2 regions of the Lysinibacillus sp. FSL K6-4013 genome follow, and region 2 is predicted to be linked to the other one. Evidence: riboswitches for the same ligand, from Rfam matches in the RefSeq annotation. Region 2 holds a riboswitch; the other holds the start of a gene.
The links. A riboswitch is a leader RNA that binds a small molecule or an ion and turns the genes downstream of it on or off. The one in region 2 is predicted to bind cyclic di-AMP.
Positions count from the first base shown of each region.

Region 1: linked by a shared signal. The riboswitch ahead of MHB39_RS01515 (APC family permease) and the one ahead of MHB39_RS15425 (Trk family potassium uptake protein) in region 2 are both predicted to bind cyclic di-AMP.

Region 1 covers NZ_CP152031.1:285,918-302,072, forward strand. The annotation lists gene MHB39_RS01470 (Nramp family divalent metal transporter) at 1-502, opposite strand, end outside; gene MHB39_RS01475 (LuxR C-terminal-related transcriptional regulator) at 724-3,267, shown strand; gene MHB39_RS01480 (LuxR C-terminal-related transcriptional regulator) at 3,294-5,813, shown strand; gene MHB39_RS01485 (InlB B-repeat-containing protein) at 6,020-10,132, shown strand; gene MHB39_RS01490 (hypothetical protein) at 10,257-10,514, shown strand; gene MHB39_RS01495 (response regulator transcription factor) at 10,632-11,327, shown strand; gene MHB39_RS01500 (HAMP domain-containing sensor histidine kinase) at 11,317-12,612, shown strand; gene MHB39_RS01505 (PepSY domain-containing protein) at 12,609-13,280, shown strand; gene MHB39_RS01510 (PepSY domain-containing protein) at 13,371-13,895, shown strand; cyclic di-AMP (ydaO/yuaA leader) riboswitch at 14,109-14,258, shown strand; gene MHB39_RS01515 (APC family permease) at 14,377-16,155, shown strand, end outside.
Region 2 covers NZ_CP152031.1:3,101,405-3,117,559, reverse strand. The annotation lists gene deoC (deoxyribose-phosphate aldolase) at 1-572, shown strand, start outside; gene MHB39_RS15445 (spore coat associated protein CotJA) at 708-935, shown strand; gene MHB39_RS15440 (spore coat protein CotJB) at 928-1,191, shown strand; gene MHB39_RS15435 (manganese catalase family protein) at 1,216-1,785, shown strand; gene MHB39_RS15430 (TrkA family potassium uptake protein) at 1,833-2,489, opposite strand; gene MHB39_RS15425 (Trk family potassium uptake protein) at 2,515-3,852, opposite strand; cyclic di-AMP (ydaO/yuaA leader) riboswitch at 3,967-4,108, opposite strand; gene rpsU (30S ribosomal protein S21) at 4,361-4,534, shown strand; gene MHB39_RS15415 (nodulation protein NfeD) at 4,847-6,175, shown strand; gene floA (flotillin-like protein FloA) at 6,179-7,183, shown strand; gene MHB39_RS15405 (hypothetical protein) at 7,209-7,685, shown strand; gene MHB39_RS15400 (hypothetical protein) at 7,740-7,988, shown strand; gene MHB39_RS15395 (sporulation protein YqfD) at 7,990-9,102, shown strand; gene MHB39_RS15390 (PhoH family protein) at 9,105-10,061, shown strand; gene MHB39_RS15385 (HD family phosphohydrolase) at 10,574-12,694, shown strand; gene ybeY (rRNA maturation RNase YbeY) at 12,703-13,176, shown strand; gene MHB39_RS15375 (diacylglycerol kinase family protein) at 13,177-13,527, shown strand; gene MHB39_RS15370 (cytidine deaminase) at 13,587-14,000, shown strand; gene era (GTPase Era) at 13,987-14,904, shown strand; gene MHB39_RS15360 (ISL3 family transposase) at 15,253-16,155, shown strand, end outside.

The DNA.
Region 1 (16,155 bases), 1.9 Mb from region 2:
CCATGCCAGAAATACCAGCTTCAAAGGCTCTAAATCCTCTTCTTTGTAACTCTAAAATAGCGAACGAGCCCACTGCTGTAATTAATGCGGCGGGAAGCATTGGGATATTGAATAGTAAATAAAGCCCTAATGCTGCTCCGATAAATTCCGCCAGATCAGTGGCAATGATGACCAATTCTGCCTGTATCCATAAAAAGATAGATGTTTTTTTAGAAAAATGCTCGCGAGCGACTTCAGGTAAATTTTTTCCTGTTGCAATCCCAAGCTTGGCAGATAGGGATTGAATTAATACGGCCATTAAATTAGAAAAGGCTATAACCCAAAGTAGCAGGTAGCCGTATTGAGAGCCTGCTGTAATATTTGTAGCAAAATTGCCAGGATCGATGTAGGCGACTGCTGCAATGAAAGCAGGTCCTAAAAATGGCAAAAATCTTCGCCAACCTTTTATATCTCCATCTAAAACCGCCTCTGCAGACGATTTTGTGACTCGTTTGTAAACCATATTGTTCCCTCGTTTCAAAAAGTATCATTAATGAAATAAAGTTTCCTATAGGAAAATAAGATATTAGTATTCTAACGCTAGGAATAAAAAAAGTGAAGTGGTTTGCTTTATCTTTCTAAAATAAGTATGCTCTTTTGGATGATGTGAATGAGTAGAAAAATCAAATTGCAGGAAAAATTAAAAATATATAGAACTAATGAATGGAGAAAGGAGACAAGATGATGGACATGGTATGGGTAAAATCAAAAGTAACAATTCCACGTACAGTGCCAGATGCATTAGAGAGGAAGAAATTATTTTCTATTTTATCTAACAATAGAATGAAGAAATTAACCATAATAAAGGCACCAGCAGGATATGGCAAAACGACACTCTTAAGCCTATGGTTGAAGCATATTGATGAATCGGTAGCATGGTTTACAATCGATCAGAATGACAATGATCCTGTGCGGTTTTTAAGGTACTTAATACATACATTATCTTTTAGCATATTGAATGTAGAGCAAAAGTTAAACAATATACTAGATGAAATAACCTCTTTTGACACAATTGTAGATACACTGTTAAACGATTTGGATACATATAAAGGAAATATTCATATTGTTTTTGATAATTTTCAAGAAATCCACACCCCTCAAATTTATCAAATTTTAAACCGACTTATTGAATATTTACCAGCCAATGTACGGATATATATAATAACCCGAACTAATTTAGAACTTCCACTAGCAAAATGGCGTGTTAAAGGTTGGATACTAGAAGTGGGGGTGGGTCAATTATCTTTTGATTTAGAAGAGCTACAATCTTTCTTCTCACCTGTTACAAATGATGAACAGAAGGATGTGCTGAAGCCTTTACTAAAGACAACAGAGGGCTGGATAGCAGGTATCCAACTGATAAAGCTATCAACAGGTGGAATGATAGATAATCTAAGTAGTGAAGAAATTTTAGCCAAAGCTAGTTCATATATTCATGAGTACTTCATGCAAGAAATTCTCTTAATATTACCTCAAGAATTGCAGGATTTTCTACTACGAACTTCCATTTTAAACTACCTAGAGCCGAGTGTTTGTACATCTGTAACAAACGAATTAAATAGTTTAACTATATTCTCAGAGCTGGAGAAAAATTGTTTGTTTATTGAACAAGTACAAGCACATCCGCCTGTTTATCGTTACCATACTTTATTTAGGCATGCCCTACAGGTAGAATTTCACAGGCAACAATCCTATGAAATGATTGCCTCTATATATTACGAGGTAGCCACTAATTTATGCCAAAGAGAAGACTATGTTGCAGCAATTGAGCTTGCCCTAAATGGCGAATTATATGAGCTTGCACATGAATGGATACAAAAATATTTAGTTGAAATATTTGCCGAGGGACATACTCTATTATTTGGGCAGTGGATACAAAAATTAAGGAATGCTCAGTTTCCAGTAGATATTAATTTGCTTGTCTTATATATTACTACACTGTTTTCAACTCATGAAATGGATCAGGCGAAGAAAATTATAGAGGAACTACTTTTTAAACAAAATAAATTGAAATGGATGGATGGTTTTCAATTTATTGCTGTATCAAAAATCTTCGAAATTATGAATGCTTATATAGGTTATATGGAAGATGGAGATCTTGAAAAAGCAAAAGTAGGTTTACAAACACGCGTAAATGTAAGAAAAAATAAGTCATCTTTATATCATATTTCTTTAAAATATAATCAATTTGAGCCTAGAATTTTACGTACCTTTGTGGGAGCGCGAGGAAAATTCTTACCAGTGGGAAAAATGGAAGAACTGATTCACGTGTTGAATGAAAGTGAAATAAAGGAGCGAAATATTACAGGAGTTACCTATGGATTACTAGCTGAAATATTGTATGAGATAAATGATTTAGATAGGGCAGGTAAAGAGTTAGAAATCGGTTTAAAATATGGTTTACGTTTTCAAGATCCAGGATTATTTATACCAATGTACTTGTTAAAGGCTCGTATTTATATGACTAAAAAACAATTTGAAGAAGCACATATGGTATTGATTGAAGCTATGAAGGAAACCGATAAACCTTATTGGGTCGGTATGCTCTATATTATGAAAGCACAATCTTATTTATTGGAAGGTAATATTTCATATGCGCAACAGGAGTTTTTTAGAGTGACAGATTTTATCAATTATAGAATTGCATCAAGAAATCCCTTTTATTTATTAGTTCAAGGTAAAATCCTATATGCCAACAATCAACTAGAGGAAGCATTGCAAATTGCTATTCGTTTAAAAGAAGGGGCAATTCAGGAGAAGCAAATCGTTACGCTTATTGAAGCGGGTCTGCTAGAAGCCATTTGTCATTTTTCACTTGGGAAAGAGGATTTCGCTTTAACAGGATTACACGCTGCCCTTGAACATGGAGTTTTATATGGTTATTACCGTACATTTATAGAAGAGGATTCTATCTGGCCATTACTAAATAAATACTGGCGTATACGTCAGCATAGTAAGGGAGATACATTTAAGTCAGTGCCATTAGCATATGTAAATAAACTATTACAGAATGATAGCTCAGAAGATGAGTTTTTCGCTAACTTTACTGCAAGAGAAAAAGATGTTCTACAATTACTCGCAGAAGGTGCTTCTAATAATGAGATTGCTCATCAATTACAGCTGACAGAGGGAACTATTCGCGTTTATTTGACGGAAATTTACAGTAAAATAGGTGTGAGATCCCGTACAAAGGCCATTTTATGGGCGAAAGAATGGCTAGGCTTTTAAAGTTGTTAAAGAGAAAGGAGGTTTATATGATGCCAAATATTTTATTAGCCTCAAAAACAACCGTACCCCAAACGGGCAAGCAAATTATTGAAAGAGAACGGTTAAATGCCATTCTACATCAGTCAACAGCGAAACTTATAGTAGTGCAAGCGCCAGCAGGGTATGGTAAAACCACTTTGTTAAGTAGTTGGTTTCAGCAACTTGAAACGACAGTTGCATGGTATACAGTGGACCAAACAGATAATGATCCAATTCGTTATTGGAAGTATTTAATTCATGCTATTGGTCACTCCTTGCAGCAAGAAGCTTCCTCACGTATTGATTCTATACTCCATGCTCAACCACAGTTGCCTTTAGAATATTTAGTGGACGCTCTATTAAACGAATTATCGCTATCTACTGAAAAGGTTCATATTATGATTGATGATTATCATCATATTTTTAATGTTACCATCCATCAAACGATGACTCGCCTCATTGATTTCTTACCTGAACACTGCTTTATTTATTTGACTAGTAGATCAACTATTTCATTACCTATTGCAAAGTGGAGATTAAACCATTGCTTGCTTGAAATTGGCATGGAGCATCTACTTTTTACGTATGAAGAGGCGAAAGAATTTTATGAAAATTTAAATAAACAGCTAAAGGCAAAGGAGCTTCAAAAGGTTTTTGAGATAACAGAGGGTTGGGCTACAGGGTTACAATTAACCAATTTAGCAGGTTTCCACAATGTAGATGACAAAGAGTTTGGAGAAAGTAATTCAAATGTGATTCACTATTTAATGAATGAGGTATTTTCAAAACTAGCAACACCTCTCCAAACCTTTCTACTTTATACTTCGCTTTTGGAACAATTAACCGCAGATACATGTAATGTCCTAACAAACCGTACTGATGCTCAACTAGTATTATTAGAGCTTGATCAACAAGGACTATTTATTAGCAGAGTAGAAGCAAAAGAGCAGGTTTTTCGATATCATAATTTATTTAGAGAAGCATTGCGTCAAGAATTGAGCAATCGTTTTACCCAGCATGATATTTTAAATTTATATGAAAAAGCAGCTGTTGCTTTATATAATAATGGGAGTTTTTTATCTGCAATAGAGCTTGCTTTAAGCGGCAACGTGTTTATTTATGCTGAACAATGGATTCAGGAGCATCTTGTAACATTCCTTTCCTGTGGTCATTCCACATCCTATGTAAATTGGATTGATACTTTTTTGACGAATGGTTATGAGGTACACCCAGAATTGATGGTAATGTATGCCTATACACTCGCAGCATTACACAATTTAGAAGATGCTTATCAGACGATACTAGACCTAGAACAAAAGCATAGGTCCAATCAATGGATGAATAAAAGTGAATATGCATCCGCTGTCGATGATTTTCTAGGTGTGAAAGCCTATGTCTTTGTCATGAAAAATGGAGATCTTTCACAAGCTGGGGAATATATTCGACAAAGGCTGGAGAGAAATCCTGTCGGGTCCAAATGGGACGCAATTTTTATACAATATAATCAAACAGAGCCTATGTTGTTTAGAACAAATATTGGCTCTCGAGGAAAATTACTTTCAGATGAACAGGCTATGTCTTTTTTCGCTAAGTTTAGAACAGGGGAATTCAAAAACTTAAGTATGACGGGCTATAGTTATGGCATGCGTGCAGAAAAATTATATGAGTGGAACCAATTTGATGAGCTACCAATAGAATTAGAGGAAGCTTTACGTTCTGGACATCAATTTCAAGATGCAGGATTGTTAGTACCGATGTACATTCTGAAAAGCAAAATAGCTGTGTTAGAAGAGCAGTATATTGTTGCTCAAGGTGTTTTAGATCATGCAATTGAAACGGTCAACGAACGTTATTGGATTGATAGTATAAGAGTAATGAAGGCACTTTTATTTTTACGTGAAGACAATATTGTCCAAGCAAAACAGGAGTTAGCCAAGATCGAAGAAAATGTGTATAAGGATTCTCCATTTTATTTGCTAGTAAAAGCACGCTATTTACTCATGAAAGGGCATCTACTAGAAGCACAGCAATTGATTATACAGGTGCAATTACAGGCACAACAACAAGAACAGCTATCTACTCGTATAGAAGCTACAATTTTATTAGCCATATGTTTGGCGGAGCAAGAACAAGCAGAAGAGGCGTTGAGGACGTTACATCAAGCATTGAAATTAGCTGAACCTTATAACTATATAAGAACCTTTTTAGATGAGAATAAAATTATTCCCCTTATAAGGGACTATATTGATTTTCGCCGGAAGCGTGCTAAAGATGACTGGGATGAGGTAACCCTTGGCTATGCTTATCGATTGCTAGATTATGTTCAAGAACTAACACCAGTATTAGAAGCTCTTTCTGCTCGTGAACAAGAAATATTTTCACTACTTTCAGAAGGCGCTTCTAATAAGGAAATAGCAGAGCAACTATTTTTGTCTGAAGGGACCATACGCGTGTATCTTTCGGGAATTTACAATAAACTAGGAGTAAAAAATCGAGCCCAAGCATTATTATTAAAACAATCTAAATAAAACAAACCGCTATCAATTTTTTGATAGCGGTTTATTTATAGTTAGTGAAAAATTAACATTCCTCAATAGTAGAAGTAAATTGATTTTTTTAAGATAAAGAAGAGTGTTTTTCTTTATAAGGATAAATGTATGGAACTTCTTTATCGAGGATTCATAAAGGAAGGGGGCTATTTGAAGCTGAAAATTTACAAAAGGAGAGAGGATGAATGAAGAAAAACATTACCATTATGCTTATTGTATTACTGCTCTTTTTCCAATGGGGACAATCCCTGACCTATGCGAATGAACAAAATGACATAGAAGAAAAGGCTAAAGAAGCAGGTGGAAATGAAGTAGATAATAAGATTGAGGTTGATGATCATGAGCAAATAGATAATGATCGTAATTTAACCAATTTCAATACAAGCGAATTTGAGATACAACCAAATAGCACTGGTGTAACGATTGCTAAATATTTAGGTGCGGGGGGATCTGTTGTTATTCCTGAAACTATTGAAGGAAAACCCGTAACAATAATAGGAAATCTTGCGTTTTATGAATCTAACCTAACAGAAATAGTGATTCCTGAAAGTGTAATAACGATAGGTGATTGGGCTTTTGCCAAAACTCAACTAAGCACGATTGTGATTCCCGATAGTGTGGCGGATATAGGACGTTGGACATTCCAAAATAGTAAATTAACAAGCGTAACCATTTCAAAAAACCTAACTACCATAGGAGATCAAGCATTTTATGGTAATCAATTAGTACATGTGGACATCCCTGATGGTGTTACGGATATAGGTTATCAGGCTTTCTTTGGAAATCGATTAACAACTGTAAATATTCCTGATAGTGTAACAAAAATAGGAACCCAAGCATTTACAAACAATCGGATAACGAATCTTAAGATTCCAAATAGTGTAACAAGCATAGGAGATGAGGCTTTTGGCTATAATCAGTTAATTAATGTCGAACTTCCAAACAGTATAACAAGTATAGGAAATTATGTATTTGATAGTAATAGGTTAACAACTGTAAATATTCCAAATAGTGTTACCAGTATAGGGAAAGGGGCATTCCAAGCTAATTACTTAACGAATGTAGAACTTCCAACTAGTCTTCTTAGTATAGGGAATCTAGCGTTTTTTGGTAATAAGTTAAAAAGTATAGTCGTTCCTAATAATGTTATAAGTATAGGTGATTGGGGATTTGGTCAAAATCAACTAACATCTATACAACTTCCTAATAGTCTTCTTAGGATAGGAAATCTGGCATTTTATGATAATCAATTATCGACTGTATCGTTCCCAAACAGTTTAACGAGCATTGGGGATAGGGCATTTGAATATAATCGGTTACAATGGGTTCAATTTAATAGCCCATTAATGTTGGGAGTAAATGCATTTAACAGCCAAGGTAGTACTTTTGACGGTTGGTACCAAGATTTATCATGGGTAACAAAATGGGATGGAAATGTAACACAACCCTTGAGAATTTATGCCAAGGGAAATGTCCAACAGTACACAGTTACATTTGAAACAAATAGTGATAGTACTACCATAGAAGAACAGAAAGTATTGTCTGGGGAAAAGGTGGTAGAACCCGATGTTCCAGTGAAAGCAGGTTTTACATTTGGTGGTTGGTATAAGGATGAGGAATTGAATAAACCCTGGAATTTTAATACAGATGTGATAACAGAAAATAAAATCTTGTATGCAAAATGGTTAAAGAATTTGCATACTGTCACATTTCATTTTGATACCTACATTACAACTGTCGAAGTACCGGATGGAGCGCTACTCAACAAACCGAGTATTCCAATAAAAGAAGGACATAAATTTTTTGGTTGGTTTAACAAAGAGCGCACGGCAGAATGGGATTTTGAAAGATCTAGGGTAACATTTGATATAGATTTATATGCTGTGTGGTTGAAAAATGTATACGGTGTCAGATTTGAAGCAGGAAATAGTACTCCCCCTATAATAATTGTCGCAGAATATGGTGATAAGTTGGAAGAGCCAGAACCGCCTATCTTAGCAGGACAAATATTTGCTGGCTGGTATAAAAACCCTGCTTTAACTAAACTATGGAACTTTGCAACGGATGTGGTCACAGAGCACACAACTTTATATGCAAAATGGGATATAGTGCAACAACAGTATGTGGTTCAATTTGAGTCAAATGGTGGAAGTCTGGTCCCAAGCCAAACTATTAATTCTTATATGACGGCTACTAAACCAGAAAACCCAATAAAAGAAGGATATACATTTGCAGGCTGGTATAAGGATAAAAAATTCACAACCCTATGGGAATTTGAGATAGATAAAGTGACAGAAAATATAACCTTATATGCGAAATGGGATTTAGTACAGCAATATGAGCTTAAATTTGAGTCAAATGGTGGAAGTTCAGTTCCAAGTCAAACTTTTACTTCTCCTATGAAGGCTACTAAACCAATTAATCCTACAAAAACAGGGCATCTATTTGTAGATTGGTATAAAGATGCAGAACTCAATAGTTTATGGAATTTTGAGACAGATAGGGTGACGGAGGATACAACCTTATATGCCAAATGGGAAAAGGTAGCCGTACAATATACGCTGGATTTTGAAACAAATGGGGGAAGTGCAGTAGCCTCACAGAAGGTAACTGAAGACAACTTCGCAATAAAGCCAGCAGACCCAACAAAAGCTGGATATGAGTTTGCAGGTTGGTATACAGATGCTGTATTCAGTACACCATGGAATTTTACAACGGATAAGGTAACCGAAAATACAATCTTGTATGCCAAATGGGAAAAGGTAGCCGTACAATATACGCTGGATTTCGAAACAAATGGAGGTAGCGCAGTAGTATCACAGAAGGTAACTGAAGACAACTTCGCAATAAAGCCAGCAGACCCAACAAAAGCTGGATATGAGTTTGCAGGTTGGTATACAGATGCTGTATTCAGTACACCATGGAATTTTACAACGGATAAGGTAACCGAAAATACAATCTTGTATGCCAAATGGGAAAAGGTAGCCGTACAATATACGCTGGATTTTGAAACAAATGGGGGAAGTGCAGTAGCCTCACAGAAGGTAACTGAAGACACCTTCGCAATAAAGCCAGCAGACCCAACAAAAGCTGGATATGAGTTTGTAGGTTGGTATACAGATGCTGTATTCAGTACACCATGGAATTTTACAACGGATAAGGTAACCGAAAATACAATCTTGTATGCCAAATGGGAAAAGGTAGCCGTACAATATACGCTGGATTTCGAAACAAATGGAGGTAGCGCAGTAGTATCACAGAAGGTAACTAAAGATACCTTAGCAATAAAGCCAGCAAACCCAACAAAGGTAGGCTATGAATTTGCAGATTGGTATATGGATCCCGCATTCAGTAAACCATGGAATTTTACAACGGATAAGGTAACTAAAAATACAATCTTGTATGCCAAATGGGAAAAGGTAGTCGCACAGTATACGGTGAATTTTGAAACGAATGGAGGTAGCACAGTAACATCACAGAAGGTAACTAATGATACCTTGGCAACAAGGCCAGTAGATCCAACAAAGGCAGGTTATATATTTACAGGCTGGTATAAGGATATTGCACTGACGATACCATGGGATTTTTCTAAGGATGTAGTGAAGTCCAATATCACCTTATATGCCCATTGGGTAACAGACGGTTCATCGGGTGATGGAGGAAGTATATCTCCGAATCCATCACCAATACCAGAGCCAAACATACCTGAAAAACAAGAGCCTAAACCTGAAGAACCAATTGATCCGCAACCAACAGAGCCAACACCCCAACAAGAGCCAGATATCATCTTTTCAGATATTTCTCAAGGACATTGGGGCTGGGCGATGATTCAGGAGATGGCAAAGCAGGGCATTATTACAGGCTATCAAGATGGCACCTTCAAGCCAAATGCACCAATTCAGCGCCAGCATGCTGCCCTGATATTGACAAGAGCATTAGAGCTAGAACCGAAACAAGATACGCGAGAATTTAACGATATACCTAAAAGCCATCTCTATTTTGGGATAATCGATCAGGTGCAACAAGCAGGTCTGTTTGAAGGCATAGATGGGAACTTCCAGCCAACTACGAATATGACACGCGCTCAAATGGCAAAAGTATTAGTTCTTGCCTTTAATTTAACTTCATCGAATAAAGATACTTTCAAGGATGTGCCAAAAACACACTGGGCACACAACTTTATCGCTATACTCGCAGGAAATGGGATCACAATTGGAGATAATGGCAACTTTAGACCAAATGATCCTGTAACACGTGCGGAGTTTGTAGCATTTTTGTATAGAGCATTGCATCAATAATAAAAAACTCACCAATGGCTATCCATAAAGCTTTTGGTGAGTTTTTTTTGTTCAAATTATTAACATTACTCAATAGTGCGTAAGGATGTAAATTATTATGCTAATAGAAAAGGAAGTGTTTCTATTGAAAATCGTTCGTCTTACCTTCTTCATACTATTCTTAAGTTTAGCTTTTGTATCGATTAAACTTTCAATTAAAACAGATGAAAGGAATTATGATTGGCGTAATAACTCTGATGGTACAGTGACAATTATTCATTACAATGGTCCACATCTGGAGTTTCCCTTTCCAAGCCGTTTAAATGGCAAAAAAGTTGCTAAGGTAAGCTCAGGAATTTTTGAGAAAAGAGATATTTACAGCTTTTTACCGAAAGTTTATTAGTTAAAGAAATACCCTGTGTCAAAAAAGAAATGTATTGTCTTTCTCATCATTTTCTAATTAGACTTTCACCACTTGTATCGTATACGATGAAAAGAAAAGGCGAAGGACGGATTCGACATGACACATCGAATTTTAATTATAGAAGATGAAGAAAATATTGCGAGAGTACTACAACTGGAGCTTCAATTTGAAGGATATGAGGCAACAATGGCTCATACAGGAGCAGAAGGCTTACTACAATACCGTGAGCAGCAATGGGATTTAATTTTACTTGATATCATGCTACCTGAGATGAGCGGTATTGATGTGCTAAAGCGTATTCGTGCAACAGAATCCCAAACGCCTGTTATCATGCTAACTGCCAAAAGTGAGGTAGAGGATAAGGTAAAGGGCTTGGATTTAGGAGCCAATGATTATGTGACAAAGCCTTTTGAAATTGAGGAGCTGCTGGCACGTATACGCAATGCTTTACGATTTTCGCAGAAGGTCAGCCCAAAGCAAGTTGCTCTTACATTTGGCCATTTATCGATAAACGAGCAAACAAGGGAAGTTGTATATTTCGATAAGGAAATTCAGCTGACACCTCGTGAATTCGATTTGTTGTTCTATTTACTGAAGCATCCTAAACAAGTACTGACAAGGGAGCAAATATTAGAGGCTGTGTGGGGCTATGATTATTATGGGGATACAAATGTTGTGGATGTTTATATACGTTATGTACGACAAAAGCTTGAAGCTGCTAATCCAATACCTCTTATCCAAACAGTTCGAGGTGTGGGGTATGTGCTAAAGGAACATAGTTATGAGACTTAAAACAAAAATTCATCTACTAACAACATTGCTTATGCTAGTTATAGTAGTGGCAACAAATAGTGGAATTTATTTGTTGTATGAGAAATTTGCCTATGATACGGAGTATAATCAGCTCCAGTCACGGGCAAATGAGTTAAGCTCCACACTGAGTCAGTTAAATGCACAAACCAACCTACAGCAAGTTTTAAGAGCATATATGCCAACAGATGGTGCTGTTTATATTTATGATGGTGAACGTTTGAAAACGAAGGTTCAGGCTACACTTAAAATGCAAAAGGCGCCTTCCATTACCTACACAATGCCTGCTATTTGGATAGACGGAACGGTAGTGGACATTACATTACAGCAATCTATGGAAGAAGTAGAGCGGACTTTAGATTTGTTAAAGGTCATCTTAGTTGTTGTATCTTTCGTGGCAACGATTCCAATTTTCCTAGCGAGCTTGGTACTTGGGCGACTTATTTTATTACCGCTAGAACGTTTAAATGAGACCATGCGCAAAAGTGCATCTACTGGGAAATATGAAAAAATAGATACCACAGAAAAAGGTGGGGACGAGTTAACAAACATTAACCGCACTTTTAATATGATGATGGAGAAGCTTGAACAGCATTATCAAAAGCAACAAGAATTTGTATCAAATGCCTCCCATGAGTTAAAAACGCCTATAACTGTTATTGAAAGTTATGCAAAACTTCTCCAAAGAAGAGGTTTTGATAATCGGGAGGTTGCTCAGGAATCCTTACAAGCCATTGCCAATGAATCATCTCGTATGCATGAAATGGTGTTGCAATTGCTAGAACTAGCTAAAAACAAAGAGCAATTGGACGTTCATTTCGAACAACTAGAGCTTGTCCCATTCTTAAAAAAAGTAGCTTCACAAATGGAACAGGCTTATCATCGAACATTTAGAATTGATGCGCAGATTCCAAAATTTATTTATAGTGATGAAAAAATATTGAAGCAGCTCCTCTTTATTTTGCTTGATAATGCTAGGAAGTATAGTGAGGATGAAGTCCATATTCTAGCCACAGAAACAACTAATCAAGTACGTATTACCATCCAAGATTTTGGTATGGGTATTCCTGCAGAGCATATTCCTCATTTGTTTGAGCGTTTTTATCGTGTAACAGAGGATCGTAATCGTAAAACAGGTGGTTCAGGCCTTGGGCTAGCAATAGCACATGAGCTGGCACAACAATTAGGTATAACGATAGATGTGAAAAGTAAGCTAGGGGAAGGCTCAAGCTTTACTTTATGTATTCCAAAGGAGGGGCAGCAATGAAAAAGTGGATGTTGATAATTGTTGTTATTATCCTTCTTTGTAGTGGAGTAATTTGGTTTGTTCAAAATCGTTATTTTTACGTTCAACCTCTTAGTGAAGCGGAGGCTATTCGCTATATTGAGACTATCTATAATGGTCATGTTACACATGTGGAAAAACAAGGAGATGCCTTTGAAATGCTTTTTACGCGAGAGGATGTTAAGTATGCAGCTATACTGGATGTTACGACACAACAGGTGACTGATCTAATCATGAAAGAAGGACAAAGTAAATTACTGTTAACCGAAAAGCAGATTAGACAAATGGTTAAAAAGGAATATGGAGATGTAGAAAGCGTTATGCTTACAGACTCCATTTACACTGTCCGTGTTGAAAATGAGAAGATTCAGAAGGATTTAACACTTGATGGTTATACTGGCGAACTACTGGCAGAGAAAAAGGTTGAACCGCAAGAACAACCTATCGAAGAGCCTATTATTACTGGGCAACAGGCCATTCAAATAGCTCTCAAGCAATTAAAGGGTGAAGTGGATTCAGTTGATTTTGAAGAAACCTCAGAGGGTGGTTACTATTTAGTCGAGATTGAAACGCAGGAGGACGAAGCTACATTTCAAATTCATGCTGTTTCAGGAAAAGTACTGTCTGTGACATGGGATGACGATCATTAAATCATTCTCATGAAATTCTAATGTTCCTCTTATAGTTCTATCATCTTCACTTGGTAAGCTAAGTTTAGATAAAACAAAGGAGAGATGAACATGAAAAACATGAAAAAAATGATAATGATTCCAGCACTAGTAATTACTCTTGGAGTGGGAGTAGCGATTGGCTCGACGACTTTATTATCAGGAAATGCCCAAGAAAAAAAGATCTTATCCATGCAGGAAATTGAGAAGAAAGCGCTCGCGGTAGTGGATGGAACAGTTGCAAAGATCGAATTTGATCAAAATCAGTTTAGCTCTATTTATGAAGTAGAGGTGCATACAGATACAGAAGAATATGATTTGAAATTTGATGCTTATAGTGGAAAATTACTCAAGCAGAAAAAGGAACCTCTTGATGGAGATGATTGGGATGATCATATTCCTGCTACAACAAAAATAATTACAAAAGAGCAGGCTATCAAGACAGCCCAAACAAAAGCAAACGGTAAAGTGACAAAAATTAAGCTCGATGATGGTGTATATGAGATTGAATTGAAAGACGGTCAAAATGAATACGAAGTAGACGTGGATGCAGTCTCTGGGAGCATAATAGACTTTGAACAAGGCTACGATGACTAATTTAATGAGCTGTCTTAAAGGTAGAACATCCCTTTAAGGCAGTTTTTATTGTTTGTATTGTGGGTATATACTAGGTATTCAGGAAATTTTATTTAAGAGGTAGTTATTTAAATGTTCAAAAAAGCCTATGTTTTTACTCAAAAAAAAAGAAAAATTTTCTTCTTTACTTTTTCAATTAGCAGGCGTAATATGACATCATTATAAAAGTTTCAAATTTCTAAATCGCTGAAGCAACTAGACGCGGGGGAACCAATTTTGACGGATGGCATAGCCATTCTTGGGGTGAATCTCTTCCTTTCGGAGGAGTAGGGCAACTCAGGCCCGAATCCGACAGCTAACCTCGTAAGCGTTAAGAGCAGAAAAGTGGAGCTTGGCAGACGGATGAGCGTCTACAAGTCTTATTTAGTGATGACTTGTAGACGTTTTTTGATGTTATTTAGAAAGGCGAAACACATTCTATGAAACCAGAAGGTGTTTATCAATGAAATCCTCATTCAAACGTTATGTAATCGGCAAACCATTAAGATCCGATGCGTTAGGGGAACAAAAGCTAAGTAAAACAAAGGCATTGGCCATATTATCGTCCGATGCGTTGTCGTCAGTAGCCTATGGACCAGAACAAATTTTAATTGTCCTGATGACGGTAGGTACAATGGCGTTTTGGTATTCCTTACCTATTGCCACTGGAGTGGTTATTCTACTCGTGGCACTGATTTTATCCTATCGTCAAGTTATCTTCGCCTATCCACATGGGGGAGGCGCCTATGTCGTATCACGAGAAAATTTAGGCGTGAATGCAGGTCTTGTGGCTGGGGGTTCTTTGCTTGTTGATTATATTTTAACGGTAGCAGTAAGTGTGTCAGCTGGGACAGATGCCATTACATCTGCATTTCCAAGTCTTCACCCTTACAATGTACCCATTGCTATTATATTTGTGATTTTCTTAACGATTTTAAACCTGCGAGGTGTAACAGAGTCGGCATCTATCTTGGCGTATCCAGTTTATCTATTTGTAGGCGTTATGCTATTGCTAATCGGGGTTGGGCTCTATAATGTAGCAACTGGACAGGTGCCTGCAGAATTGCATCCAAAGATTGGTACACCAGTGGCAGGGATTAGCCTATTTATTTTATTAAAGGCATTTGCATCAGGAAGCTCAGCGTTAACAGGGGTAGAGGCTATTTCTAACGCCATACCTAATTTTAGAAATCCTGCTCCTAATAATGCTGCTAAAACGCTTTTAGCAATGGGCGGCATTTTAGCCGTTTTATTCATCGGGATTGTTAGTCTAGCTTATTTTTATGGGGTTGCACCAACAGCAGAAGCAACAGTTGTTTCCCAACTTGCAGAAGCTAGTGTTGGTCGGAATTTCCTTTATTATATTGTACAGGGGACTACGGCAATGATTTTAGTACTTGCCGCAAACACAGGATACTCAGCATTTCCATTGCTTGCTGTGAATTTATCGAAGGATGGTTTTATTCCGAGAATCTTCCAAATTCGAGGGGACCGACTTGGCTATTCAAATGGCATTTTAATGCTAGGTGTTGCAGCCATTGTTTTAATTATCTTATTTGACGGGGCCACAGAGCATTTAATTCCGCTCTATGCAGTAGGTGTATTTATTCCCTTTACATTAGCGCAAACAGGAATGATGCGAAAATGGTGGCGCGAAAAACCTAAAGGTTGGGTAGCGAGATTTACGATCAATACAATTGGGGCAGCTATCTCTTTCATCGTAGCAATGATGTTTTTTGTGACAAAAATGCCTCAAGTTTGGCCAGTGTTTATCTTTTTACCAATTATTATTTTTGTATTCCATCGCATTAAGCACCATTATCAAGCTGTTGGAGAACAGTTAAGATTAAATCATGAGGAACTGGCTACTATTGAGGGGAATGTTTTCATTGTGCCAGTAGCTGGTATAACAAAGGTGGTCGAAAACTCCCTACATTATGCTAAATCGCTCAAGGTTGATAAAGTAATCGCCTTTTATGTAGCTTTCGATCAAGCAGAAGCAAAAGCTTTTGAAGAGAAATGGAATTCATGGCAACCTGATGTACGATTAGTTACTTACTATTCACCATATCGAAGCATTACACAGCCATTAATTAAATTTATTGATAAAGTAGAACATCAATGTACAAAGACAGGTCATAAAGTAACGGTTGTTATCCCTCAATTCTTACCGAAAAAAGGGTGGCATCATATGCTACACAACCAATCGAGTCTTCTCATTCGTACATCACTGTTATTTCAC
Region 2 (16,155 bases):
ACTTTGCTTCTGTTTGTGTAAATCCAACTTGGGTAAAGCGAAGCAGTGAATTATTACAGGGTACAGACGTGTTAGTTTGTACGGTTATCGGCTTCCCACTTGGTGCCAATACACCAGCAGTCAAAGCATTTGAAGCAAAAGATGCTATTGCTAACGGTGCAAAAGAAGTAGATATGGTTATTAATATCGGTGCGTTAAAAGATAAAGACTATGAACTTGTACAAGCAGATATCGCCGCAGTAGTAGAAGCGGCTAAAGATAGCGCACTTGTAAAAGTCATTATTGAATCATGCTTACTAACAGACGAAGAAAAAGTGAAAGCATGTGAGTTAGCTGTAGCAGCGGGTGCAGATTATGTGAAAACATCTACAGGTTTTTCTACTGGTGGAGCCACAGCAGAGGATATCGCACTTATGCGTAAAACTGTAGGTCCAGAACTTGGTGTAAAAGCATCAGGTGGTGTTCGTAGCTTAGAGGACATGAAAAAAATGGTAGAAGCTGGTGCGACTCGTATTGGGGCTAGCTCTGGTGTAGCTATTATGAATGGTTTAATTGCCGACTCCAACTATTAATTTTATCCTTTTATAGAGCCATAAGCTCATGTCAATGTACACATGAGCTTATGGCTTCTTTGTGTTTAATCAGCATAATAATTTTCTGTGCACATATACTCCACTGATGAATGTAAATACAGAAAGGAGGATGTCATGTTTACACAGTATAAGTCTTGGAGGCCCTATATTAGCCCCTTTGATCCTTGTAAGCCTATAGAAGTTAAGTATTATGCAACACCCCCACAATTATATATGGGTTTTCAACCACCTGGACTACCACAATTTCCAACCGCAAGAGAAGCGCTGAAGGCAGGCACGCTATGGCCACAGTTGTTTAGCCCATACCCATTTCCCCTAAAAGGAGGGAGGAAGCATGACTAAAAAGATGCCGCCCGAATTTTATAAGCAATTAGAAGAAATTCAAGCAATTGATTTCGTCATTGTTGAATTAAACCTCTATTTAGACACTCATCCACACGATTATGACGCCATTCAGCAATTTAATGAAAATACAGAGAAAAGTATGAAACTTAAAATTGATTTTGAGCAAAAATATGGACCACTCATGAATTTTGGGAGAAGCTATTCGAATTATCCTTTTAACTGGATTGATACACCATGGCCATGGCAAGTCTAAACAAAAGACTAGGAGGAATAATATTTGTGGTATTATGAAAAGAAACTCCAGTATCCGGTAAAAGTTAGTACATGTAACCCAATGCTTGCAAAGTTTTTAATTGAGCAATATGGAGGGGCGGATGGGGAACTGGCAGCAGCTCTACGCTACATGAATCAACGCTATACGATTCCTGACAAAGTAGTAGGGTTATTGACCGATATAGCAACTGAGGAATTTTCACATTTAGAAATGATTGCCACGATGATTTATAAGCTAACAAAAGATGCAACACCAGAAATGCTGAAAGAAGCTGGCTTGGGTGATCATTATGTAAATCACGATCGTGCTCTCTTTTATCAAAACGCCTCAGGGGTACCATTCACAGCAACCTATATTCAAGCTAAGGGTGACCCTATCGCGGATCTGTATGAGGATATAGCGGCTGAAGAAAAGGCACGTGCCACATATCAATGGATTATTGACTTATCAGATGACACGGATTTAAATGATAGCTTGAAGTTTTTACGTGAGCGAGAAATTGTTCATTCCCAGCGATTTAGAGAGGCTGTTGAAATTTTAAAAGATGATAGAGATCAAAAGAAAGTTTTCTAAGACGAAAAAGGCTGTATCAAGTAGAACTTGAAACAGCTTTTTTGTGATTACTGAATATTTGAGAATAATGTAAGATCTTTTCGATGCCCAATCATTACTAATAAATCTTCCTTTTCAATAATCTGCTCAGGAGAAGGGGAAATAATAATTTCCCCTTCGCGCACAATTGCAATTACACTGACGTTATATTTTGCGCGCAAGTCTAAATCGCGAAGGTTTTGTCCAGCCATTTTAGAAGGAATCATAATTTCTTCAATGCTGTATTCCTTTGATAATTCGATATAATTCAACATGTTTGGGGATAGGAGTTGATTAGCCACACGTTCACCCATATCTCTTTCAGGATAAATAATCCAATCAGCTCCAACTTTATCTAACACTTGCCCATGTCTTTTACCTAGTGCCTTTGCGATCACTTTTTTGATCCCTAGCTCTTTTAATAAAGAGACGGTTAAAATACTAGACTGCATATCATTACCGATCGCCACGATGACACAATCGAAGTTACCAATACCAATTGATTTTAAAGCTTTTTCTTCTGTTGTATCAGCAACGACAGCGTGAGTCACATAGGGTTCTGCATCCTCTACTCTTTCTTCATTTATATCAATTCCCAATATTTCCTGTCCAGCTTCATGCAATCTGCGTGCGACGCTTGTTCCGAACCTACCTAAGCCAATAACAGCGTATTGTTTAATGGTCATAGCGTTTTAAACCCCTCTCATTTGGTTAGCCAATCATAATATTTCCTTTTGGGTGACGGAAACTCTCTTTTTTTCTTCGTTTTGCAATGGCAAAAGCAATGGTTAGTGGTCCAACTCTTCCTACGAACATTGTAATAATCAGAAGAAGACGACCAGCAGGTGTTAGCTCTGGGGTTAGGCCCATCGAAAGACCAACAGTACCAAATGCAGAGGTAGCTTCAAATAAATACATCATAAAGCTATGATGTTGTTCCGTTATACTAAGAATAATCGTCACGACTACTACAATTAATCCACCGCACATTGTAACCGTCAATGCCTTTAAAATAGTTTCAGTGACAATTCTACGTTTGAAGAGAACGACATCTTCTTTTCCTCGAATTTGTGACCACATAGTAGCTACTAAAACGGCAAAGGTTGTGATTTTAATCCCTCCAGCAGTCGATCCAGAGCCTGCCCCAATAAACATCAAAAGTATCATTAAAAATAATGTAGAATGCGTTAAGTCCCCAATAGCCAGTGTATTGGAGCCAGCAGTTCGTGGTGTAACCGCTTGGTAAAGGGAGCCTAACACTTTACCCCATTCTGATAATGGTCCAAGTGTCTTTTCGTTGCCATACTCAAACAGAAATATCAAAATGGTTCCACTAACGGTTAGCAAAAGTGTCGTTACTAAGACAATTTTTGAATGGACAGAAAGCCTTTTAGTCACACGATATTCATACAATTCATTCATAACAATAAAGCCTAATCCACCGATAGTAATAAGAGCACAGATGGTGAAAACAACAAAGGGGTCATCAACATAGGCAGTCATTCCGTTAAAACCACCCATTAAATCAAAGCCCGCGTTGTTGAAGTTGGATATGGCATGAAAAAATCCAAAATAAAGGGCCTTTCCAATAGGCATATCAAAAGAAAAACGAATCGATAGAATAAGACCACCGATTATTTCAATACATGCTGTAAAGAGTAATATTCTTTTCACTAATCGAACTAGACCAGCAATGGAGATATTATTAAAGGCCTCTTTAAGCAGCAGTCTTTCTTTTAATGAAATTTTCTTTCCGAGCAGTAAAAATAATAATGTGGCAAATGTCATGAATCCTAAACCACCAATTTGGATCAAGAATAAAAGGACCACCTCGCCAAAAATAGAGAAGGTATCACCTGTATCAACTACGATTAAACCCGTGACACAAGTAGCTGAAGTAGCAGTGAATAAGGCATCTAAAAAGGTCAAACCCTTCCCATCCTCAGTAGAAAATGGCATTGTTAAAAGAAACGTCCCTATGGCAATGATTAGGGCAAAGCCCAAAACGAGAACTTTGGGAGGGTTTAATGCTCTTTTAAAATTGTTCATTTAATTTACCTCAATTCTGTAAGTAAACAACTGGTTGTTAAATGGCATAATAAAAAGACCTACGATAAAAGCATGAAAAAGGCAGAAAGCATGCTAATAATGGTGGTCAATAACGACCTCCTTCGCTTTAGCCGACGAAGTTAGCTGACGGGTAGGATGGCGAAAGAGCTTTCTCATCCCTTCTGCTACTGCAGAATTAACCCCAAAAGATTGGTTCCTCCGTTCTCAAATAGTTGAGATTTGGCCGATTTGAAATTGAATGTGATTATTCTACGCCCTTATTCTATTTTTTGTAAACCCTTTAATTGTTAGGAAAATGTAATTATTTTTATTGTGGGTGAATTGGGTATGAATAATTCACACAAAAATAAAACCAAAAATTCACTTGATAATTTCGCATACTTTCTATTGACCATTATTAGACAATACGATATAATTTTTTAGTACACAACAGAAGGTTATTTGCCTAATTGTGTATTGACGTGTGTTCGGAGGGAGGGAAAGAGAGATGTCAAAAACTGTCGTTCGCAAAAACGAATCGCTTGAAGATGCTCTTCGCCGCTTCAAACGTACTGTATCAAAAAGTGGTACAATTCAAGAAGTTAGAAAGCGCGAGTTCTACGAAAAACCTAGCGTAAAACGTAAAAAGAAATCAGAAGCTGCACGTAAACGTAAGTGGTAATTTAATTTCCCATTAAAAATCCCTACGTTCATAACACGCAATTGTATGATTCACTGAGCAGACAAAGTTATACCTGAAATTAATCACATTTTTGATTAATTTCAGGTATTTTACATTGCTCAACTTTACGTACATATGAAAAAGCCGAATGAAATCTATTTGATTCATTCGGCTTTTTTGCACATACTAAGTGTTGGTAATTGGCATTAGATCGAATGATAAATAAGTTAATAAATTTTTAAGATTTGCGAAACTTTTCGCATGATTGACCGTATATACAGAGGAGAGGCATGTTAGAAGGGAGGGAAAAAGATGCGAAAACGGAGAATCCTCAGCTATTTACTAGTGATATGGATGACTTTTTTGTTAGCGTTTCCATTAACTTCGGCTTTTGCCAGTAATAAGGTCTATCATGTTCCGATTCATAATGAAGTAGAGCGAGGACTTCATGCATTTTTAGAACGAGCTTTTAAAGAGGCTGAAGAAAACAATGCAGAGGCGATTATCTTAGAAATACATACGCCTGGCGGTTTTGTGAATGCAGCAAGCGATATCGCTATGCTTATGGATGCAACGCAAATAAAAACGATTGCTTATATTAATAAGGATGCGCACTCAGCAGGAGCTTTTTTAGCCTTACATGCGGATAAGATCTACATGGTTCCGAATGGAACAATTGGTGCAGCGGCAGTTATCGATTCAGCAGGTAATGCAGCCGACCTTAAGGCCAATAGCGCTTGGCTTGCTCAAATGAAAGCAGCAGCAGAAACGTCAGGGCGCGACCCTAAGTATGCATTAGCAATGGCAGATACCAACTATGAACTACCAGAATACCGTGCTGGCGGAAAGAATCTGTTAACCCTATCCGCCTCAGAGGCATTAAAGGTTAAATATTCTGAAGGGACGGTTAAGGATTTTCAGGAGCTTCTAGAAGTAACCAACTTGAATGGTAGTGATGTTGTTTCAATTGAACCGACCTTTTCTGAAAAATTAGCTCGTTTTATTACAAATCCCATCATTGTACCTATACTGTTGTCAATCGCTAGCTTAGGACTTGTGATGGAGCTTTATTCGCCAGGATTTGGTGTTCCAGGTATAATGGGCTTATCAGCACTTGGTTTATTTTTCTTTGGACACATGGTGGCCGGCTTTGCGGGATATGAAACGTTATTGTTATTTATTATTGGCTTAGCCCTTTTAATTGCAGAGTTTTTTGTCCCTGGTGGAATTGTTGGTATTTTAGGTGGTGTCTTAATAGTACTAAGTCTGATACTGGCAGGTGCAAATATGATGCAAATGATAGTAGCAATTCTCATTGCGCTTGTGATAGCGATGATAGGAATGGTGATTCTGATGAAATTTTTCGGAAAAAAACTGCATGTCTTAAACAGGCTTGTGTTAATGGATGCAACGACGACAGAAGAAGGGTATGTATCCAATGTGAATCGCACAGAACTGTTAGGAAAAATTGGGAAAACGCTTACGCCACTTCGTCCATCTGGAACTATGGTACTTGGTAGTGAACGCATTGATATTGTATCAGAAGGTGGCTATATCGATGCCAATCAACATGTAGAAATTATTAAAGTTGAAGGCTCACGCATTGTTGTGAGACAAACAGATAAAGAGATGGAGGAATAGAAAATGGGTTTTGATTTAGCTTTGATTGGTCCTATTGCCGGACTAGTTATTTTATTCATTGTGCTTGCGGTATTCTTTACCTTTGTACCCGTAGCACTGTGGATTTCTGCATTAGCAGCAGGTGTACGTGTTAGTATTTTCACATTAATTGGGATGCGCTTACGTCGTGTTATTCCGTCTCGAATTGTTAATCCGTTGATTAAAGCACATAAAGCAGGTTTACCTGTAACGATTAACCAGTTAGAGAGTCACTATTTAGCAGGTGGTAATGTTGACCGTGTAGTGAATGCCTTAATTGCGGCTCACCGTGCCAATATTGAGCTGTCATTTGAACGTTGTGCAGCAATTGATTTAGCTGGGCGTGATGTATTAGAAGCTGTTCAAATGTCTGTTAATCCAAAAGTTATTGAAACACCTTTCATTTCAGGTGTAGCAATGAACGGGATTGAAGTAAAAGCAAAGGCTCGTATTACCGTGCGTGCCAACATCGAGCGTTTAGTCGGTGGTGCTGGTGAAGAAACAGTTATTGCTCGTGTTGGTGAGGGGATTGTTTCAACTATCGGTTCAGCGACACATCATACAGAAGTTTTAGAAAATCCAGATATGATTTCGCAAACAGTATTATCTAAAGGGTTAGATTCAGGAACAGCCTTTGAAATCTTATCCATTGATATTGCGGATGTAGATATCGGTAAAAACATCGGGGCCGAATTACAAATTGAACAAGCACAAGCGGATAAAAACATTGCGCAAGCAAAAGCTGAGGAACGTCGTGCAATGGCTGTAGCAAACGAGCAAGAAATGATTGCACGTGTTCAAGAGATGAAGGCAAAAGTAGTAGAAGCAGAGGCAGAAGTACCGCAAGCGATGGCTGAAGCCTTACGTTCTGGTAATCTTGGTATTATGGATTATATGAACTATCGCAATATCCAAGCGGATACAGCAATGCGTGACTCTATTTCAAAAGTAAGCAATGATAAGCCTGAAAAAAATGAACCCAATGCTTAATAACGGAAAGGAGCGGAACTAACATATGGAACAGTTAATAATCTTCGCCATAATTGCCATAGTCAGCTCTATTTTCGGAAAATCAAAAAATAAAAAGCCTCAGAAGCAGATGCCTCCTTTTAATAAAGACACCGCGGTGGAGCCTCCAGTTACGGAGAAAGCGCCACATCGTAGTGGGAAAGCACAAAGTTTTGAAGACTTTGCACGAGAATTTATCGGAGATTGGATTCCAGAAAATGAGAAAGTTGAGGAGCCTAAAAAATTTGTTGAAGAACAAGTGAAAAAGGAAATACCAAGCTATGTTGCCCCAGCTGTCATTCCAACTGATATTCCTAGCCGTTCTTCTAATCGAGAAAGTCGGGGACGATTAGCTGCTGGAAAAAAGGAAGTGCAATCTGTTGGCGCTCATTCGACTTTACAACTACCTCAATCTAAAAATGATCTTGTGCAAGCAATTGTGATGGCCGAAATATTAGGGCCACCAAAATCAAAAAGAAAATAACTAGCATGTCCTCCTTTTTCGATGCATATATTGCCGAAGAAGGAGGCATTTTTTATGAAAAAATTATTTCAATTAACGCCACTACTTGAGTTGTTAGAATACGAATCATTAAAAATTATTGGACCTTACCGTTTTATTCATGCAGATGCGACGACCTGTTCGTTTGTCTATGCAGATTATCATATTACTGTCAATGCGGATTCAGTGACAATCAATGCGCTTAAAGAAGAAATGCTACATCTATCTGTTAACAATCTTCAGGAACTTCATATGAAAATGACAAAGAATATGGGTGTGAGCTAAAATGTGGAATAATCGGCCAATTATTATACGTATAAAGCGCCATGAAAATGTTCATCCTTTTATTCAAGCATTGCACGCTCAACATGTCCCATTAAAGCGTGTTGTCTTTCGTGAGCAGGAAGTTTCCTTTGAAACGACAATGCATTACCTACCAAAAATTCGCCGTGTACGAAGACGTTTTCGCTTAAAAATGGCTGTTTTTTATGCAGATGAGCTTCAAGTTTTTCGTGCACAAATTTGGACTCTATTGGGCTTAGCCTTCATGATTGCTATTCCAATCCTTTGTGCACAAGTCATATGGCGAGTGGACATTGAAGCCGCGACACCAGAACTGGAGGAGCGTTTAGGTAAGACCTTTCATGAAACCTTTCAACTAGAAACCCCTTTATCTCAAAAAAAGTTACCTTCTAATACGGTTATACGACAAAAGCTGTTAGAGCAACACCGAGAACTATCATGGGTTCATATTGATAAACACGGCGGACGAGTAATTTTGAGACCACAAGAATCACCGAAACAAACAGAGCAAACAACTGACAAATTAGCCTCCCATATTGTAGCAACGAAAAGTGGTGTCATTACCCACTTCAATATACAGCATGGTGAGCGAAAGATTTCAGTGAATGATACAGCCTATGAGGGTGACGTCCTCGTAAGTGGTGTATTAGAAAGTGGCACAGATCAAGTTTTTGTTGGGGCGAAAGGTGAGGTTTATGCAGATTATTGGCTTGAATGTTCATTTAAAATTCCAACAAAAATTACCGTGGAAACCTTGCAGCAAAAGCAATGGCGGGTGTTGATAAAGGGTATACATGAGGAAAAGGTGGATTATGTTCAAAAAAAGGATTTACCGAATTGGCTAGCCCCCTATGTTTCGATTGTGGAGGAGCAACAGACGAAAACCATGCAAGTGGAGTTGGATGAATCGAAAATTGAGACATTGCTTATTCCTTTATTGCATGAAAAAGTATTACGCTCGTTACCTGCAAAAACAATCATCAAGAAAGAAAACCTTTTACAGGCAAAGTGGGGGAATGGTACAGTTGAAGGGAAAGTTCTATTTTTAGTCAATGAAAACATTGCAAGTCCAATACAAGGCCTACAAGGAGAATGATTATGTCAGAACAGTTAACTGTATTACAGGTGGATAATCCAAACGAAGCGGTTATGCTACTCGGTATTTCCGATGCAAATATGAAATTAGTTGAAGAAGCACTTAATGTTCATATCATTACGCGTGGTGAACAAATTCAACTTGCGGGTGAAGAAAATGCTAAGGAACAGGCAACCTTTCTTCTGCATGCTTTATTGAAGGTCATTCGCAAAGGAATTAATATTGATCAACGTGATGTCACTACAGCTATTGAAATGACACAAAAAGGAACTATCGAATATTTTGCAGAACTATATGATGAAGAAATAGCACGCACGACGAAAGGAAAGTCTATTCGTGCAAAAACAATTGGTCAACGAGAATACATACAAGCAATCCGTCATAAAGACGTTGTTTTCGGTATTGGTCCAGCCGGTACTGGGAAAACGTATTTAGCGGTAGTTATGGCAACACAGGCACTTAAAAATGGCCATGTTAAGCGAATTATTTTAACTCGCCCTGCCGTTGAAGCTGGAGAGTCTCTAGGCTTCCTTCCAGGGGATTTAAAGGAAAAGGTCGATCCATATCTACGTCCTCTCTATGACGCTTTAAACGACATCTACGGCTCCGAACAAACACAGCGGCTAATTGAACGTGGAACGATTGAAATCGCCCCTTTAGCCTATATGCGTGGCCGTACATTAGATGATGCCTTTGTTATTTTAGATGAAGCACAAAATACCACTCATCAACAAATGAAAATGTTTCTAACACGTCTGGGCTTCGGCTCTAAAATGGTCATCACTGGTGATAAAACGCAAATCGACTTACCTAAAAATACAGAATCTGGCTTGATTGTAGCAGAGCGTACATTAAAGTATGTTAAATCCATCCATTTCCAAGTATTAGAACAAGGCGATGTCGTACGTCATCCAATCGTAGCCAAAATCATCCAAGCCTACGAAGAACAGCAACTTTAGAATTGCGTAGCAATTCTAAAGTCTGCCCCGAAAGCGAAGCGACAGGGGCAACGAGGTTTTAAAGTCTGCCCCGAAAGCGAAGCGACAGGGGCAACGAGGTTTTAAAGTCTGCCCCGAAAGCGAAGCGACAGGGGCAACGAGGTTTTAAAGTCTGCCCCGAAAGCGAAGCGACAGGGGCAACAAGGTTTTAAAGTCTTGCCCGAAAGCGAAGCGACAGGGGCAACAAGGTTTTAAAGTCTTGCCCGAAAGCGAAGCGACAGGGGCAACAAGGTTTTAAAGTATACTCTGAAAGCGAAGCGACAGGGGCAACAAGGTTTTAAAGTCTGCCCCGAAAGCAAGGGCAGACTTAAACATCCATATAGCTAAAACCTAAAGCACGAACTGAATCAAAATATGGAAAAAAATGTGACAGCTATGCGAAAAAGCATAGCTGTTTTTTGCTTTCTTATACATTTTTCGAGAAAAATGTATGTTGAATTGGTATGATAGTAGGTAGATAGAGGAGGTGCCAAATGGAGAAACAACTTCGAAAATTTACAGAGCTTATCGGTTTTCGCTACTTTCTTATCATCATTCTCATTTTAACAGGTGGCCTACAATTTGCATTCATGTATGGCAATGTTAAAGGAGTTACATATGATTTCAAACCATTACAGCTTGCGCCTGAAACCGTACGATCTACTAAAACGATCGAAGACACTTATAAAACACAGCTAGAGCGTGAAAAAGCTGCTAATGCAGTGGATTCGGTCTATCAATTTTCGGAGGATGTCGCCAAGCAAAGAGCAGCGATTGTAACATCATTATTTGATTATGTTTTAGAAGTGAAAAAGGATGTTGCAAATAGTAAGGAACCTATACCTATTGCAGATCAGGTTACACAGCTTCGCAAAAAATTTGAATCCATAGACGAAGACCAGATGCCGTTAATTTTTACAGATTCCCAGCTGGAAGGTCTGTTAGTGCAAAGTGAAGAAGATTTAACTAGAACAAGTACGCAATTATCCAAATTTGTAGAGGAATATTTACAAAAATCCATCCGACCAGAGAACGTCTTTGTTGCTCAAAATGATTTTGAGACAAAAATTCGTGGACAACGCGGATATCCCGATAAAATATTCAATACAGTCGTGTTAATAGGACGTACAAGCATTATAGAAAATGAAACAATTAATGAAGAACAAACAAAGATTCGAAAACAGCAGGCCAAAGAAAGTGTAGAGCCGACACGCATTTTACAAGGACAGATTATTGTTCAGGAAGGTCAAATTATTGACAATGAGGCCTTTAGACAATTAGAGCTATTGGGGATGGTTAGTAATAAGGCCTCCTTGAAGCCTATTGCAGGACTTATTATTTTAACGCTACTGCAAATGATGTTTATGTATATTTTATTTGAGCGTTGGGAGGCTAACGAACGAAAAAAACGTAATGCACTGTTAGTGACAGTGATTGTTTATAGCTTGTCTATTTTGCTAATGAAATTTATTAGCTTAATTTCTGGTGGCTTTGATGTGACGATTGCCTTTTTATTCCCGACAGCACTAGCTACGATGCTTGTACGATTGCTAGCAGATGAGCGAGCGGCTGTATTAATTACCGTTATGACGGCTGCTTCAGCAGGGGTTATTTTTCAAGAAGGCTATTCGTCTGTTATGCAAATGGAAATTACGCTGTATATCATATTCGGAGGGTTTGCCAGCTTATTCTTTTTGCGTAGTGTGGAAAAACGCTCACATATTTTACATGCGGTTGGTGTGATTTCCCTTGTAAACATGGCATTTATCGCGTTTTATTTGTTAATGACGCAATCATCCTATGGCCTACCAGAATTAGTATTTTACTTAATAGCAGCGATGTTATCTGCTTTGCTTTCAGGGGCATTAACGATGGGACTTTTACCATTCTTTGAATCGGCGTTTAGCTTGCTTTCGTCTTTACGTTTAATTGAGTTATCCAATCCCAACCATCCATTATTAAAAAAATTATTAATGGAAACTCCAGGGACATATCATCATAGTGTGATGGTAGCGAACTTAGCGGAAGCTGCCTGTGAAGAGATTGGTGCTGACGGTTTATTAGCACGTGTAGGTTGTTATTATCATGATATTGGTAAAACCAAACGACCGTCCTTTTTCATTGAAAATCAGATGTCGGGCATCAATCCGCACGATTCGTTACCACCTGAAACAAGTGCAGAGATTATTATCGCCCATACGACAGATGGTGCCAATATGTTAAAACGTTATAAAATGCCTCAAGAGATTATTGATATCGCTTTACAACATCATGGTACAAGTTTGTTAAAATTCTTCTTGTTTAAAGCAAAGGAAGAAGGAAAAAATATTGATGAGGCAAAGTTCCGATACCCAGGGCCCAAACCACAAACAAAAGAAGCAGCTGTTATAAGTGTTGCGGATAGTGTCGAGGCAGCAGTACGTTCTATGAAAGAGCCAAATGCAGAGAAAATTCAGAAGCTAGTACGAGCGATTATCGATGATCGTGTCCAAGATAATCAGTTTGATGAATGCGATATTTCAATAAAAGAGTTAAAATGTATAGAGAGAGTACTTTGCGAAACGTTGAATGGGATATTCCATTCACGTATTGAATATCCAAAGGCAGATAAGTAGGAGGATCTATGATTTTAACAATTGATTTTACGGATGAAACAAATGAAGTGGGAGCACAACATATCGAGCTTGTAGAAAAACTATTACAGCATGCTGCAAGTGTAGAAAACATTGAGCCAGAAACAGAGGTTTCGGTGACGTTTGTAACGAACGAGGCCATTCAAGATATTAATCGTGAATATCGTGGTAAGGATCAGCCAACAGATGTCATTTCCTTTGCACTAGAGGAGCTAGGGGAAGGGGAAATGGAAGTAACTTTTGAAGGAATGCCACGTATATTAGGTGATATTATTATTTCAACAGACCGTGCCAAAGAGCAGGCTGAGGAATATAATCACTCTTTTGAGCGAGAATTAGGCTTTTTAGCAGTACATGGTTTTTTACATTTACTTGGTTATGACCATATGAAGCCAGAAGAAGAGAAAGTGATGTTTGCAAAGCAAGATGAGATTCTCCAAACTTTTGGCTTAGGTCGAGACTAGATGGATTTGCGCAAATACTTGCGATCTTTTGGCTATGCGTTTGAAGGCATCATAACTGCAAGTAAAGAACAAAATTTAAAATCACATATAGTAAGTGCAATCATTGTGATACTGGCTGGTTATTTGACAGGTTTATCTCGTATGGAATGGTATATTGTGCTACTATTAATAGCACTAATGTTTGCGCTGGAAATGATGAATACAGCTATCGAGCGGGTAGTCGATTTAGCTTCCCCAGAGATACATCCACTTGCTAAGCAGGCAAAAGATATTGCAGCAGGTGCAGTGCTTGTATTTGCGCTATTCAGTGCTATAATCGGATTACTCATCTTTCTGCCAAAATGGTTTTAATGGAAATGAGTGTCTTCTAAATGAAAATAAACCATAAATGTGAGGGAGAATTAGTATAGATGACAATGGATATGCATGCATTATTAGAGGAATCAAAAAAGGCGCGTGAAAAAGCCTATGTTCCTTATTCAAAATTTAAAGTGGGGGCAGCTCTATTAACGAAAGATGGAGAAGTTATTCACGGCTGTAATATTGAAAATGCAGGCTATAGTATGACGAATTGTGCTGAGCGTACAGCGTTTTTTAAGGCAGTATCGGAGGGAATTTACGATTTCGAAGCCATTGCCATTGTAGCTGATACGGACGGGCCCTGCGCCCCATGTGGAGCATGTCGTCAGGTCATGATGGAGTTTTGTGCTCCAACTATGCCTGTCTATTTAACGAACTTAAAAGGTGATGTGACGGTAACGTCAGTAGGCGAATTACTACCGTTTGCATTTACGACGGAGGATTTAGAGAATGCAGGAAACTAAAAATGGCTATAAATCAGGCTTTATCTCCATTATTGGTCGTCCAAACGTTGGCAAATCGACATTTTTAAATCGTGTCATTGGCCAAAAAATTGCGATCATGAGTGATAAGCCGCAAACAACACGAAATAAAGTACAGGGCGTACTGACAACAGATGATAGCCAAATGATTTTTATTGATACACCAGGGATTCACAAGCCAAAACATAAACTAGGCGATTTCATGCTGAAGGTTTCTAAAAACACATTGCGTGAAGTGGACGTTATTATGTTTATGGTCAATGCTGAGCAAAAACTCGGTAAAGGTGATGAATTTATTCTAGAAATGCTAGCAGGAAATCCAACACCTGTCTTTTTAGTCATCAATAAAATTGATGCCATTCATCCAGATGAACTAATAGGCATTATTGAGAGCTATAAAGAGCGCTATGATTTTGCTGAGATAGTACCAATTTCGGCTCTACAAGGTAATAATGTAGAAAATTTATTAGTGACATTAGAAAAGTACTTACCAGAAGGACCACAGTATTACCCAGCAGATCAAGTGACAGACCATCCTGAACGATTTATTATATCAGAACTTATTCGTGAAAAAGTCCTGCATTTAACACGTGAGGAAATTCCTCATTCGATCGCAGTGGTAATTGATAAAATTCGTCGTGATGAAGAAAATGAGGATAAAATCCATGTAGCGGCAACCATTATTGTAGAGCGTGATTCTCAAAAAGGGATTGTTATTGGGAAACGTGGAGCCTTACTAAAGGAAGTAGGGACACGTGCGCGAAAGGATATCGAAATGCTATTAGGTTCTAAAGTCTATTTAGAGCTATGGGTAAAGGTACAAAAGGATTGGCGCAATAAATCAACACATTTACGTGATTTCGGATTCCGTGATGATGAATATTAAGTTCTTTTCCTGATTTGTATCGAAAGCGAAGCGTCAGATACAGAAGACTCCCACTTATTCGGGAGATGAACATAAGTTTTTTCAGCAGGTGTTTAGTGCCTGGTGGATCAGGATATAGACGCCAGATTTTGAGGTGACGGTTTTAGGTTAGCTTCTTCTGTAAGCACAAAATCTGGCAGTATTTGATCGTTTTATTTTTGAGCTGTCCAAAATTATTTGGGCAGCTCTCTTTTCAGGTTCTATAATATTTTTTGGGGTATTTACACAATTACACGCATAAAAAAAGCACAGATTCACTGATTTATATATACTTGAATTGTCGAGAAACAAGTAATAGAAAGGTGAACTGTGCAAATGAATTTTAACATGAATATCCCAGGATTAAAAGATGTAGAGATTACGAAAGTAGAAGAAGTAGGCGATCGAATCGCATTGTATGTGCAATTGCCTAAGTGCACGCATCCATGTCCAGTTTGTGAAAAAAAAACATCGAAGGTTCACGATTACCGTATACAAAAGATCAATCATTTAAAATGGTTTGAACGTTTAACTATTCTTTTCTATAAACGTCGTCGTTATGTTTGTGATTGTGGAAAGCGTTTCTCTGAAAAATCCCCCTTCGTAGATAAATATCAACGTTACTCAAAGGAATGGAATCAAGTAGTGAGTATACGTGCTATTAAAGCTAAAACATTTAAAGAAGCTGCAGAAGTGCTAGGTACATCAACCACGACGGTTATTCGCCGTTTTAAAAAGGTAGCGAAAAAACAATTAGTAGAGGGTGTACGTTTACCAAAAGCAATTGCGATTGATGAGTATAAAGGCGATACAGATGCAGGTACGTATCAGTTAATCATTGCGAATGCGGAGACGCGCGAACCGATTGATATTTTACCGAATCGTAAAAAAGAAACCATAAAAAATTACCTAAGTCAGTATGGAGCAGATGTTGAGATAGTGGTCATGGATATGAATCCAAGTTTTAAAGCAGCTGTTCGTCAAGCGCTAGGTCGACCTGTTATTGTGGCAGACCGGTTTCATTTTAGCCGTTATATCTATTGGGCAATGGATGAAGTGCGCCGACAAGTACAAAAAGAATGGGACAAATACAATCGTACAAAGTGTAAACGTATGCGTCATGTATTGTATAAACGTGCATCTAAATTATCACCGAAACAACAGTGGTACTTACAGCGTTATACAGAAATGTCTGAAACATTAAAAGTAGCTCATGAATTAAAGGAAGCCTAT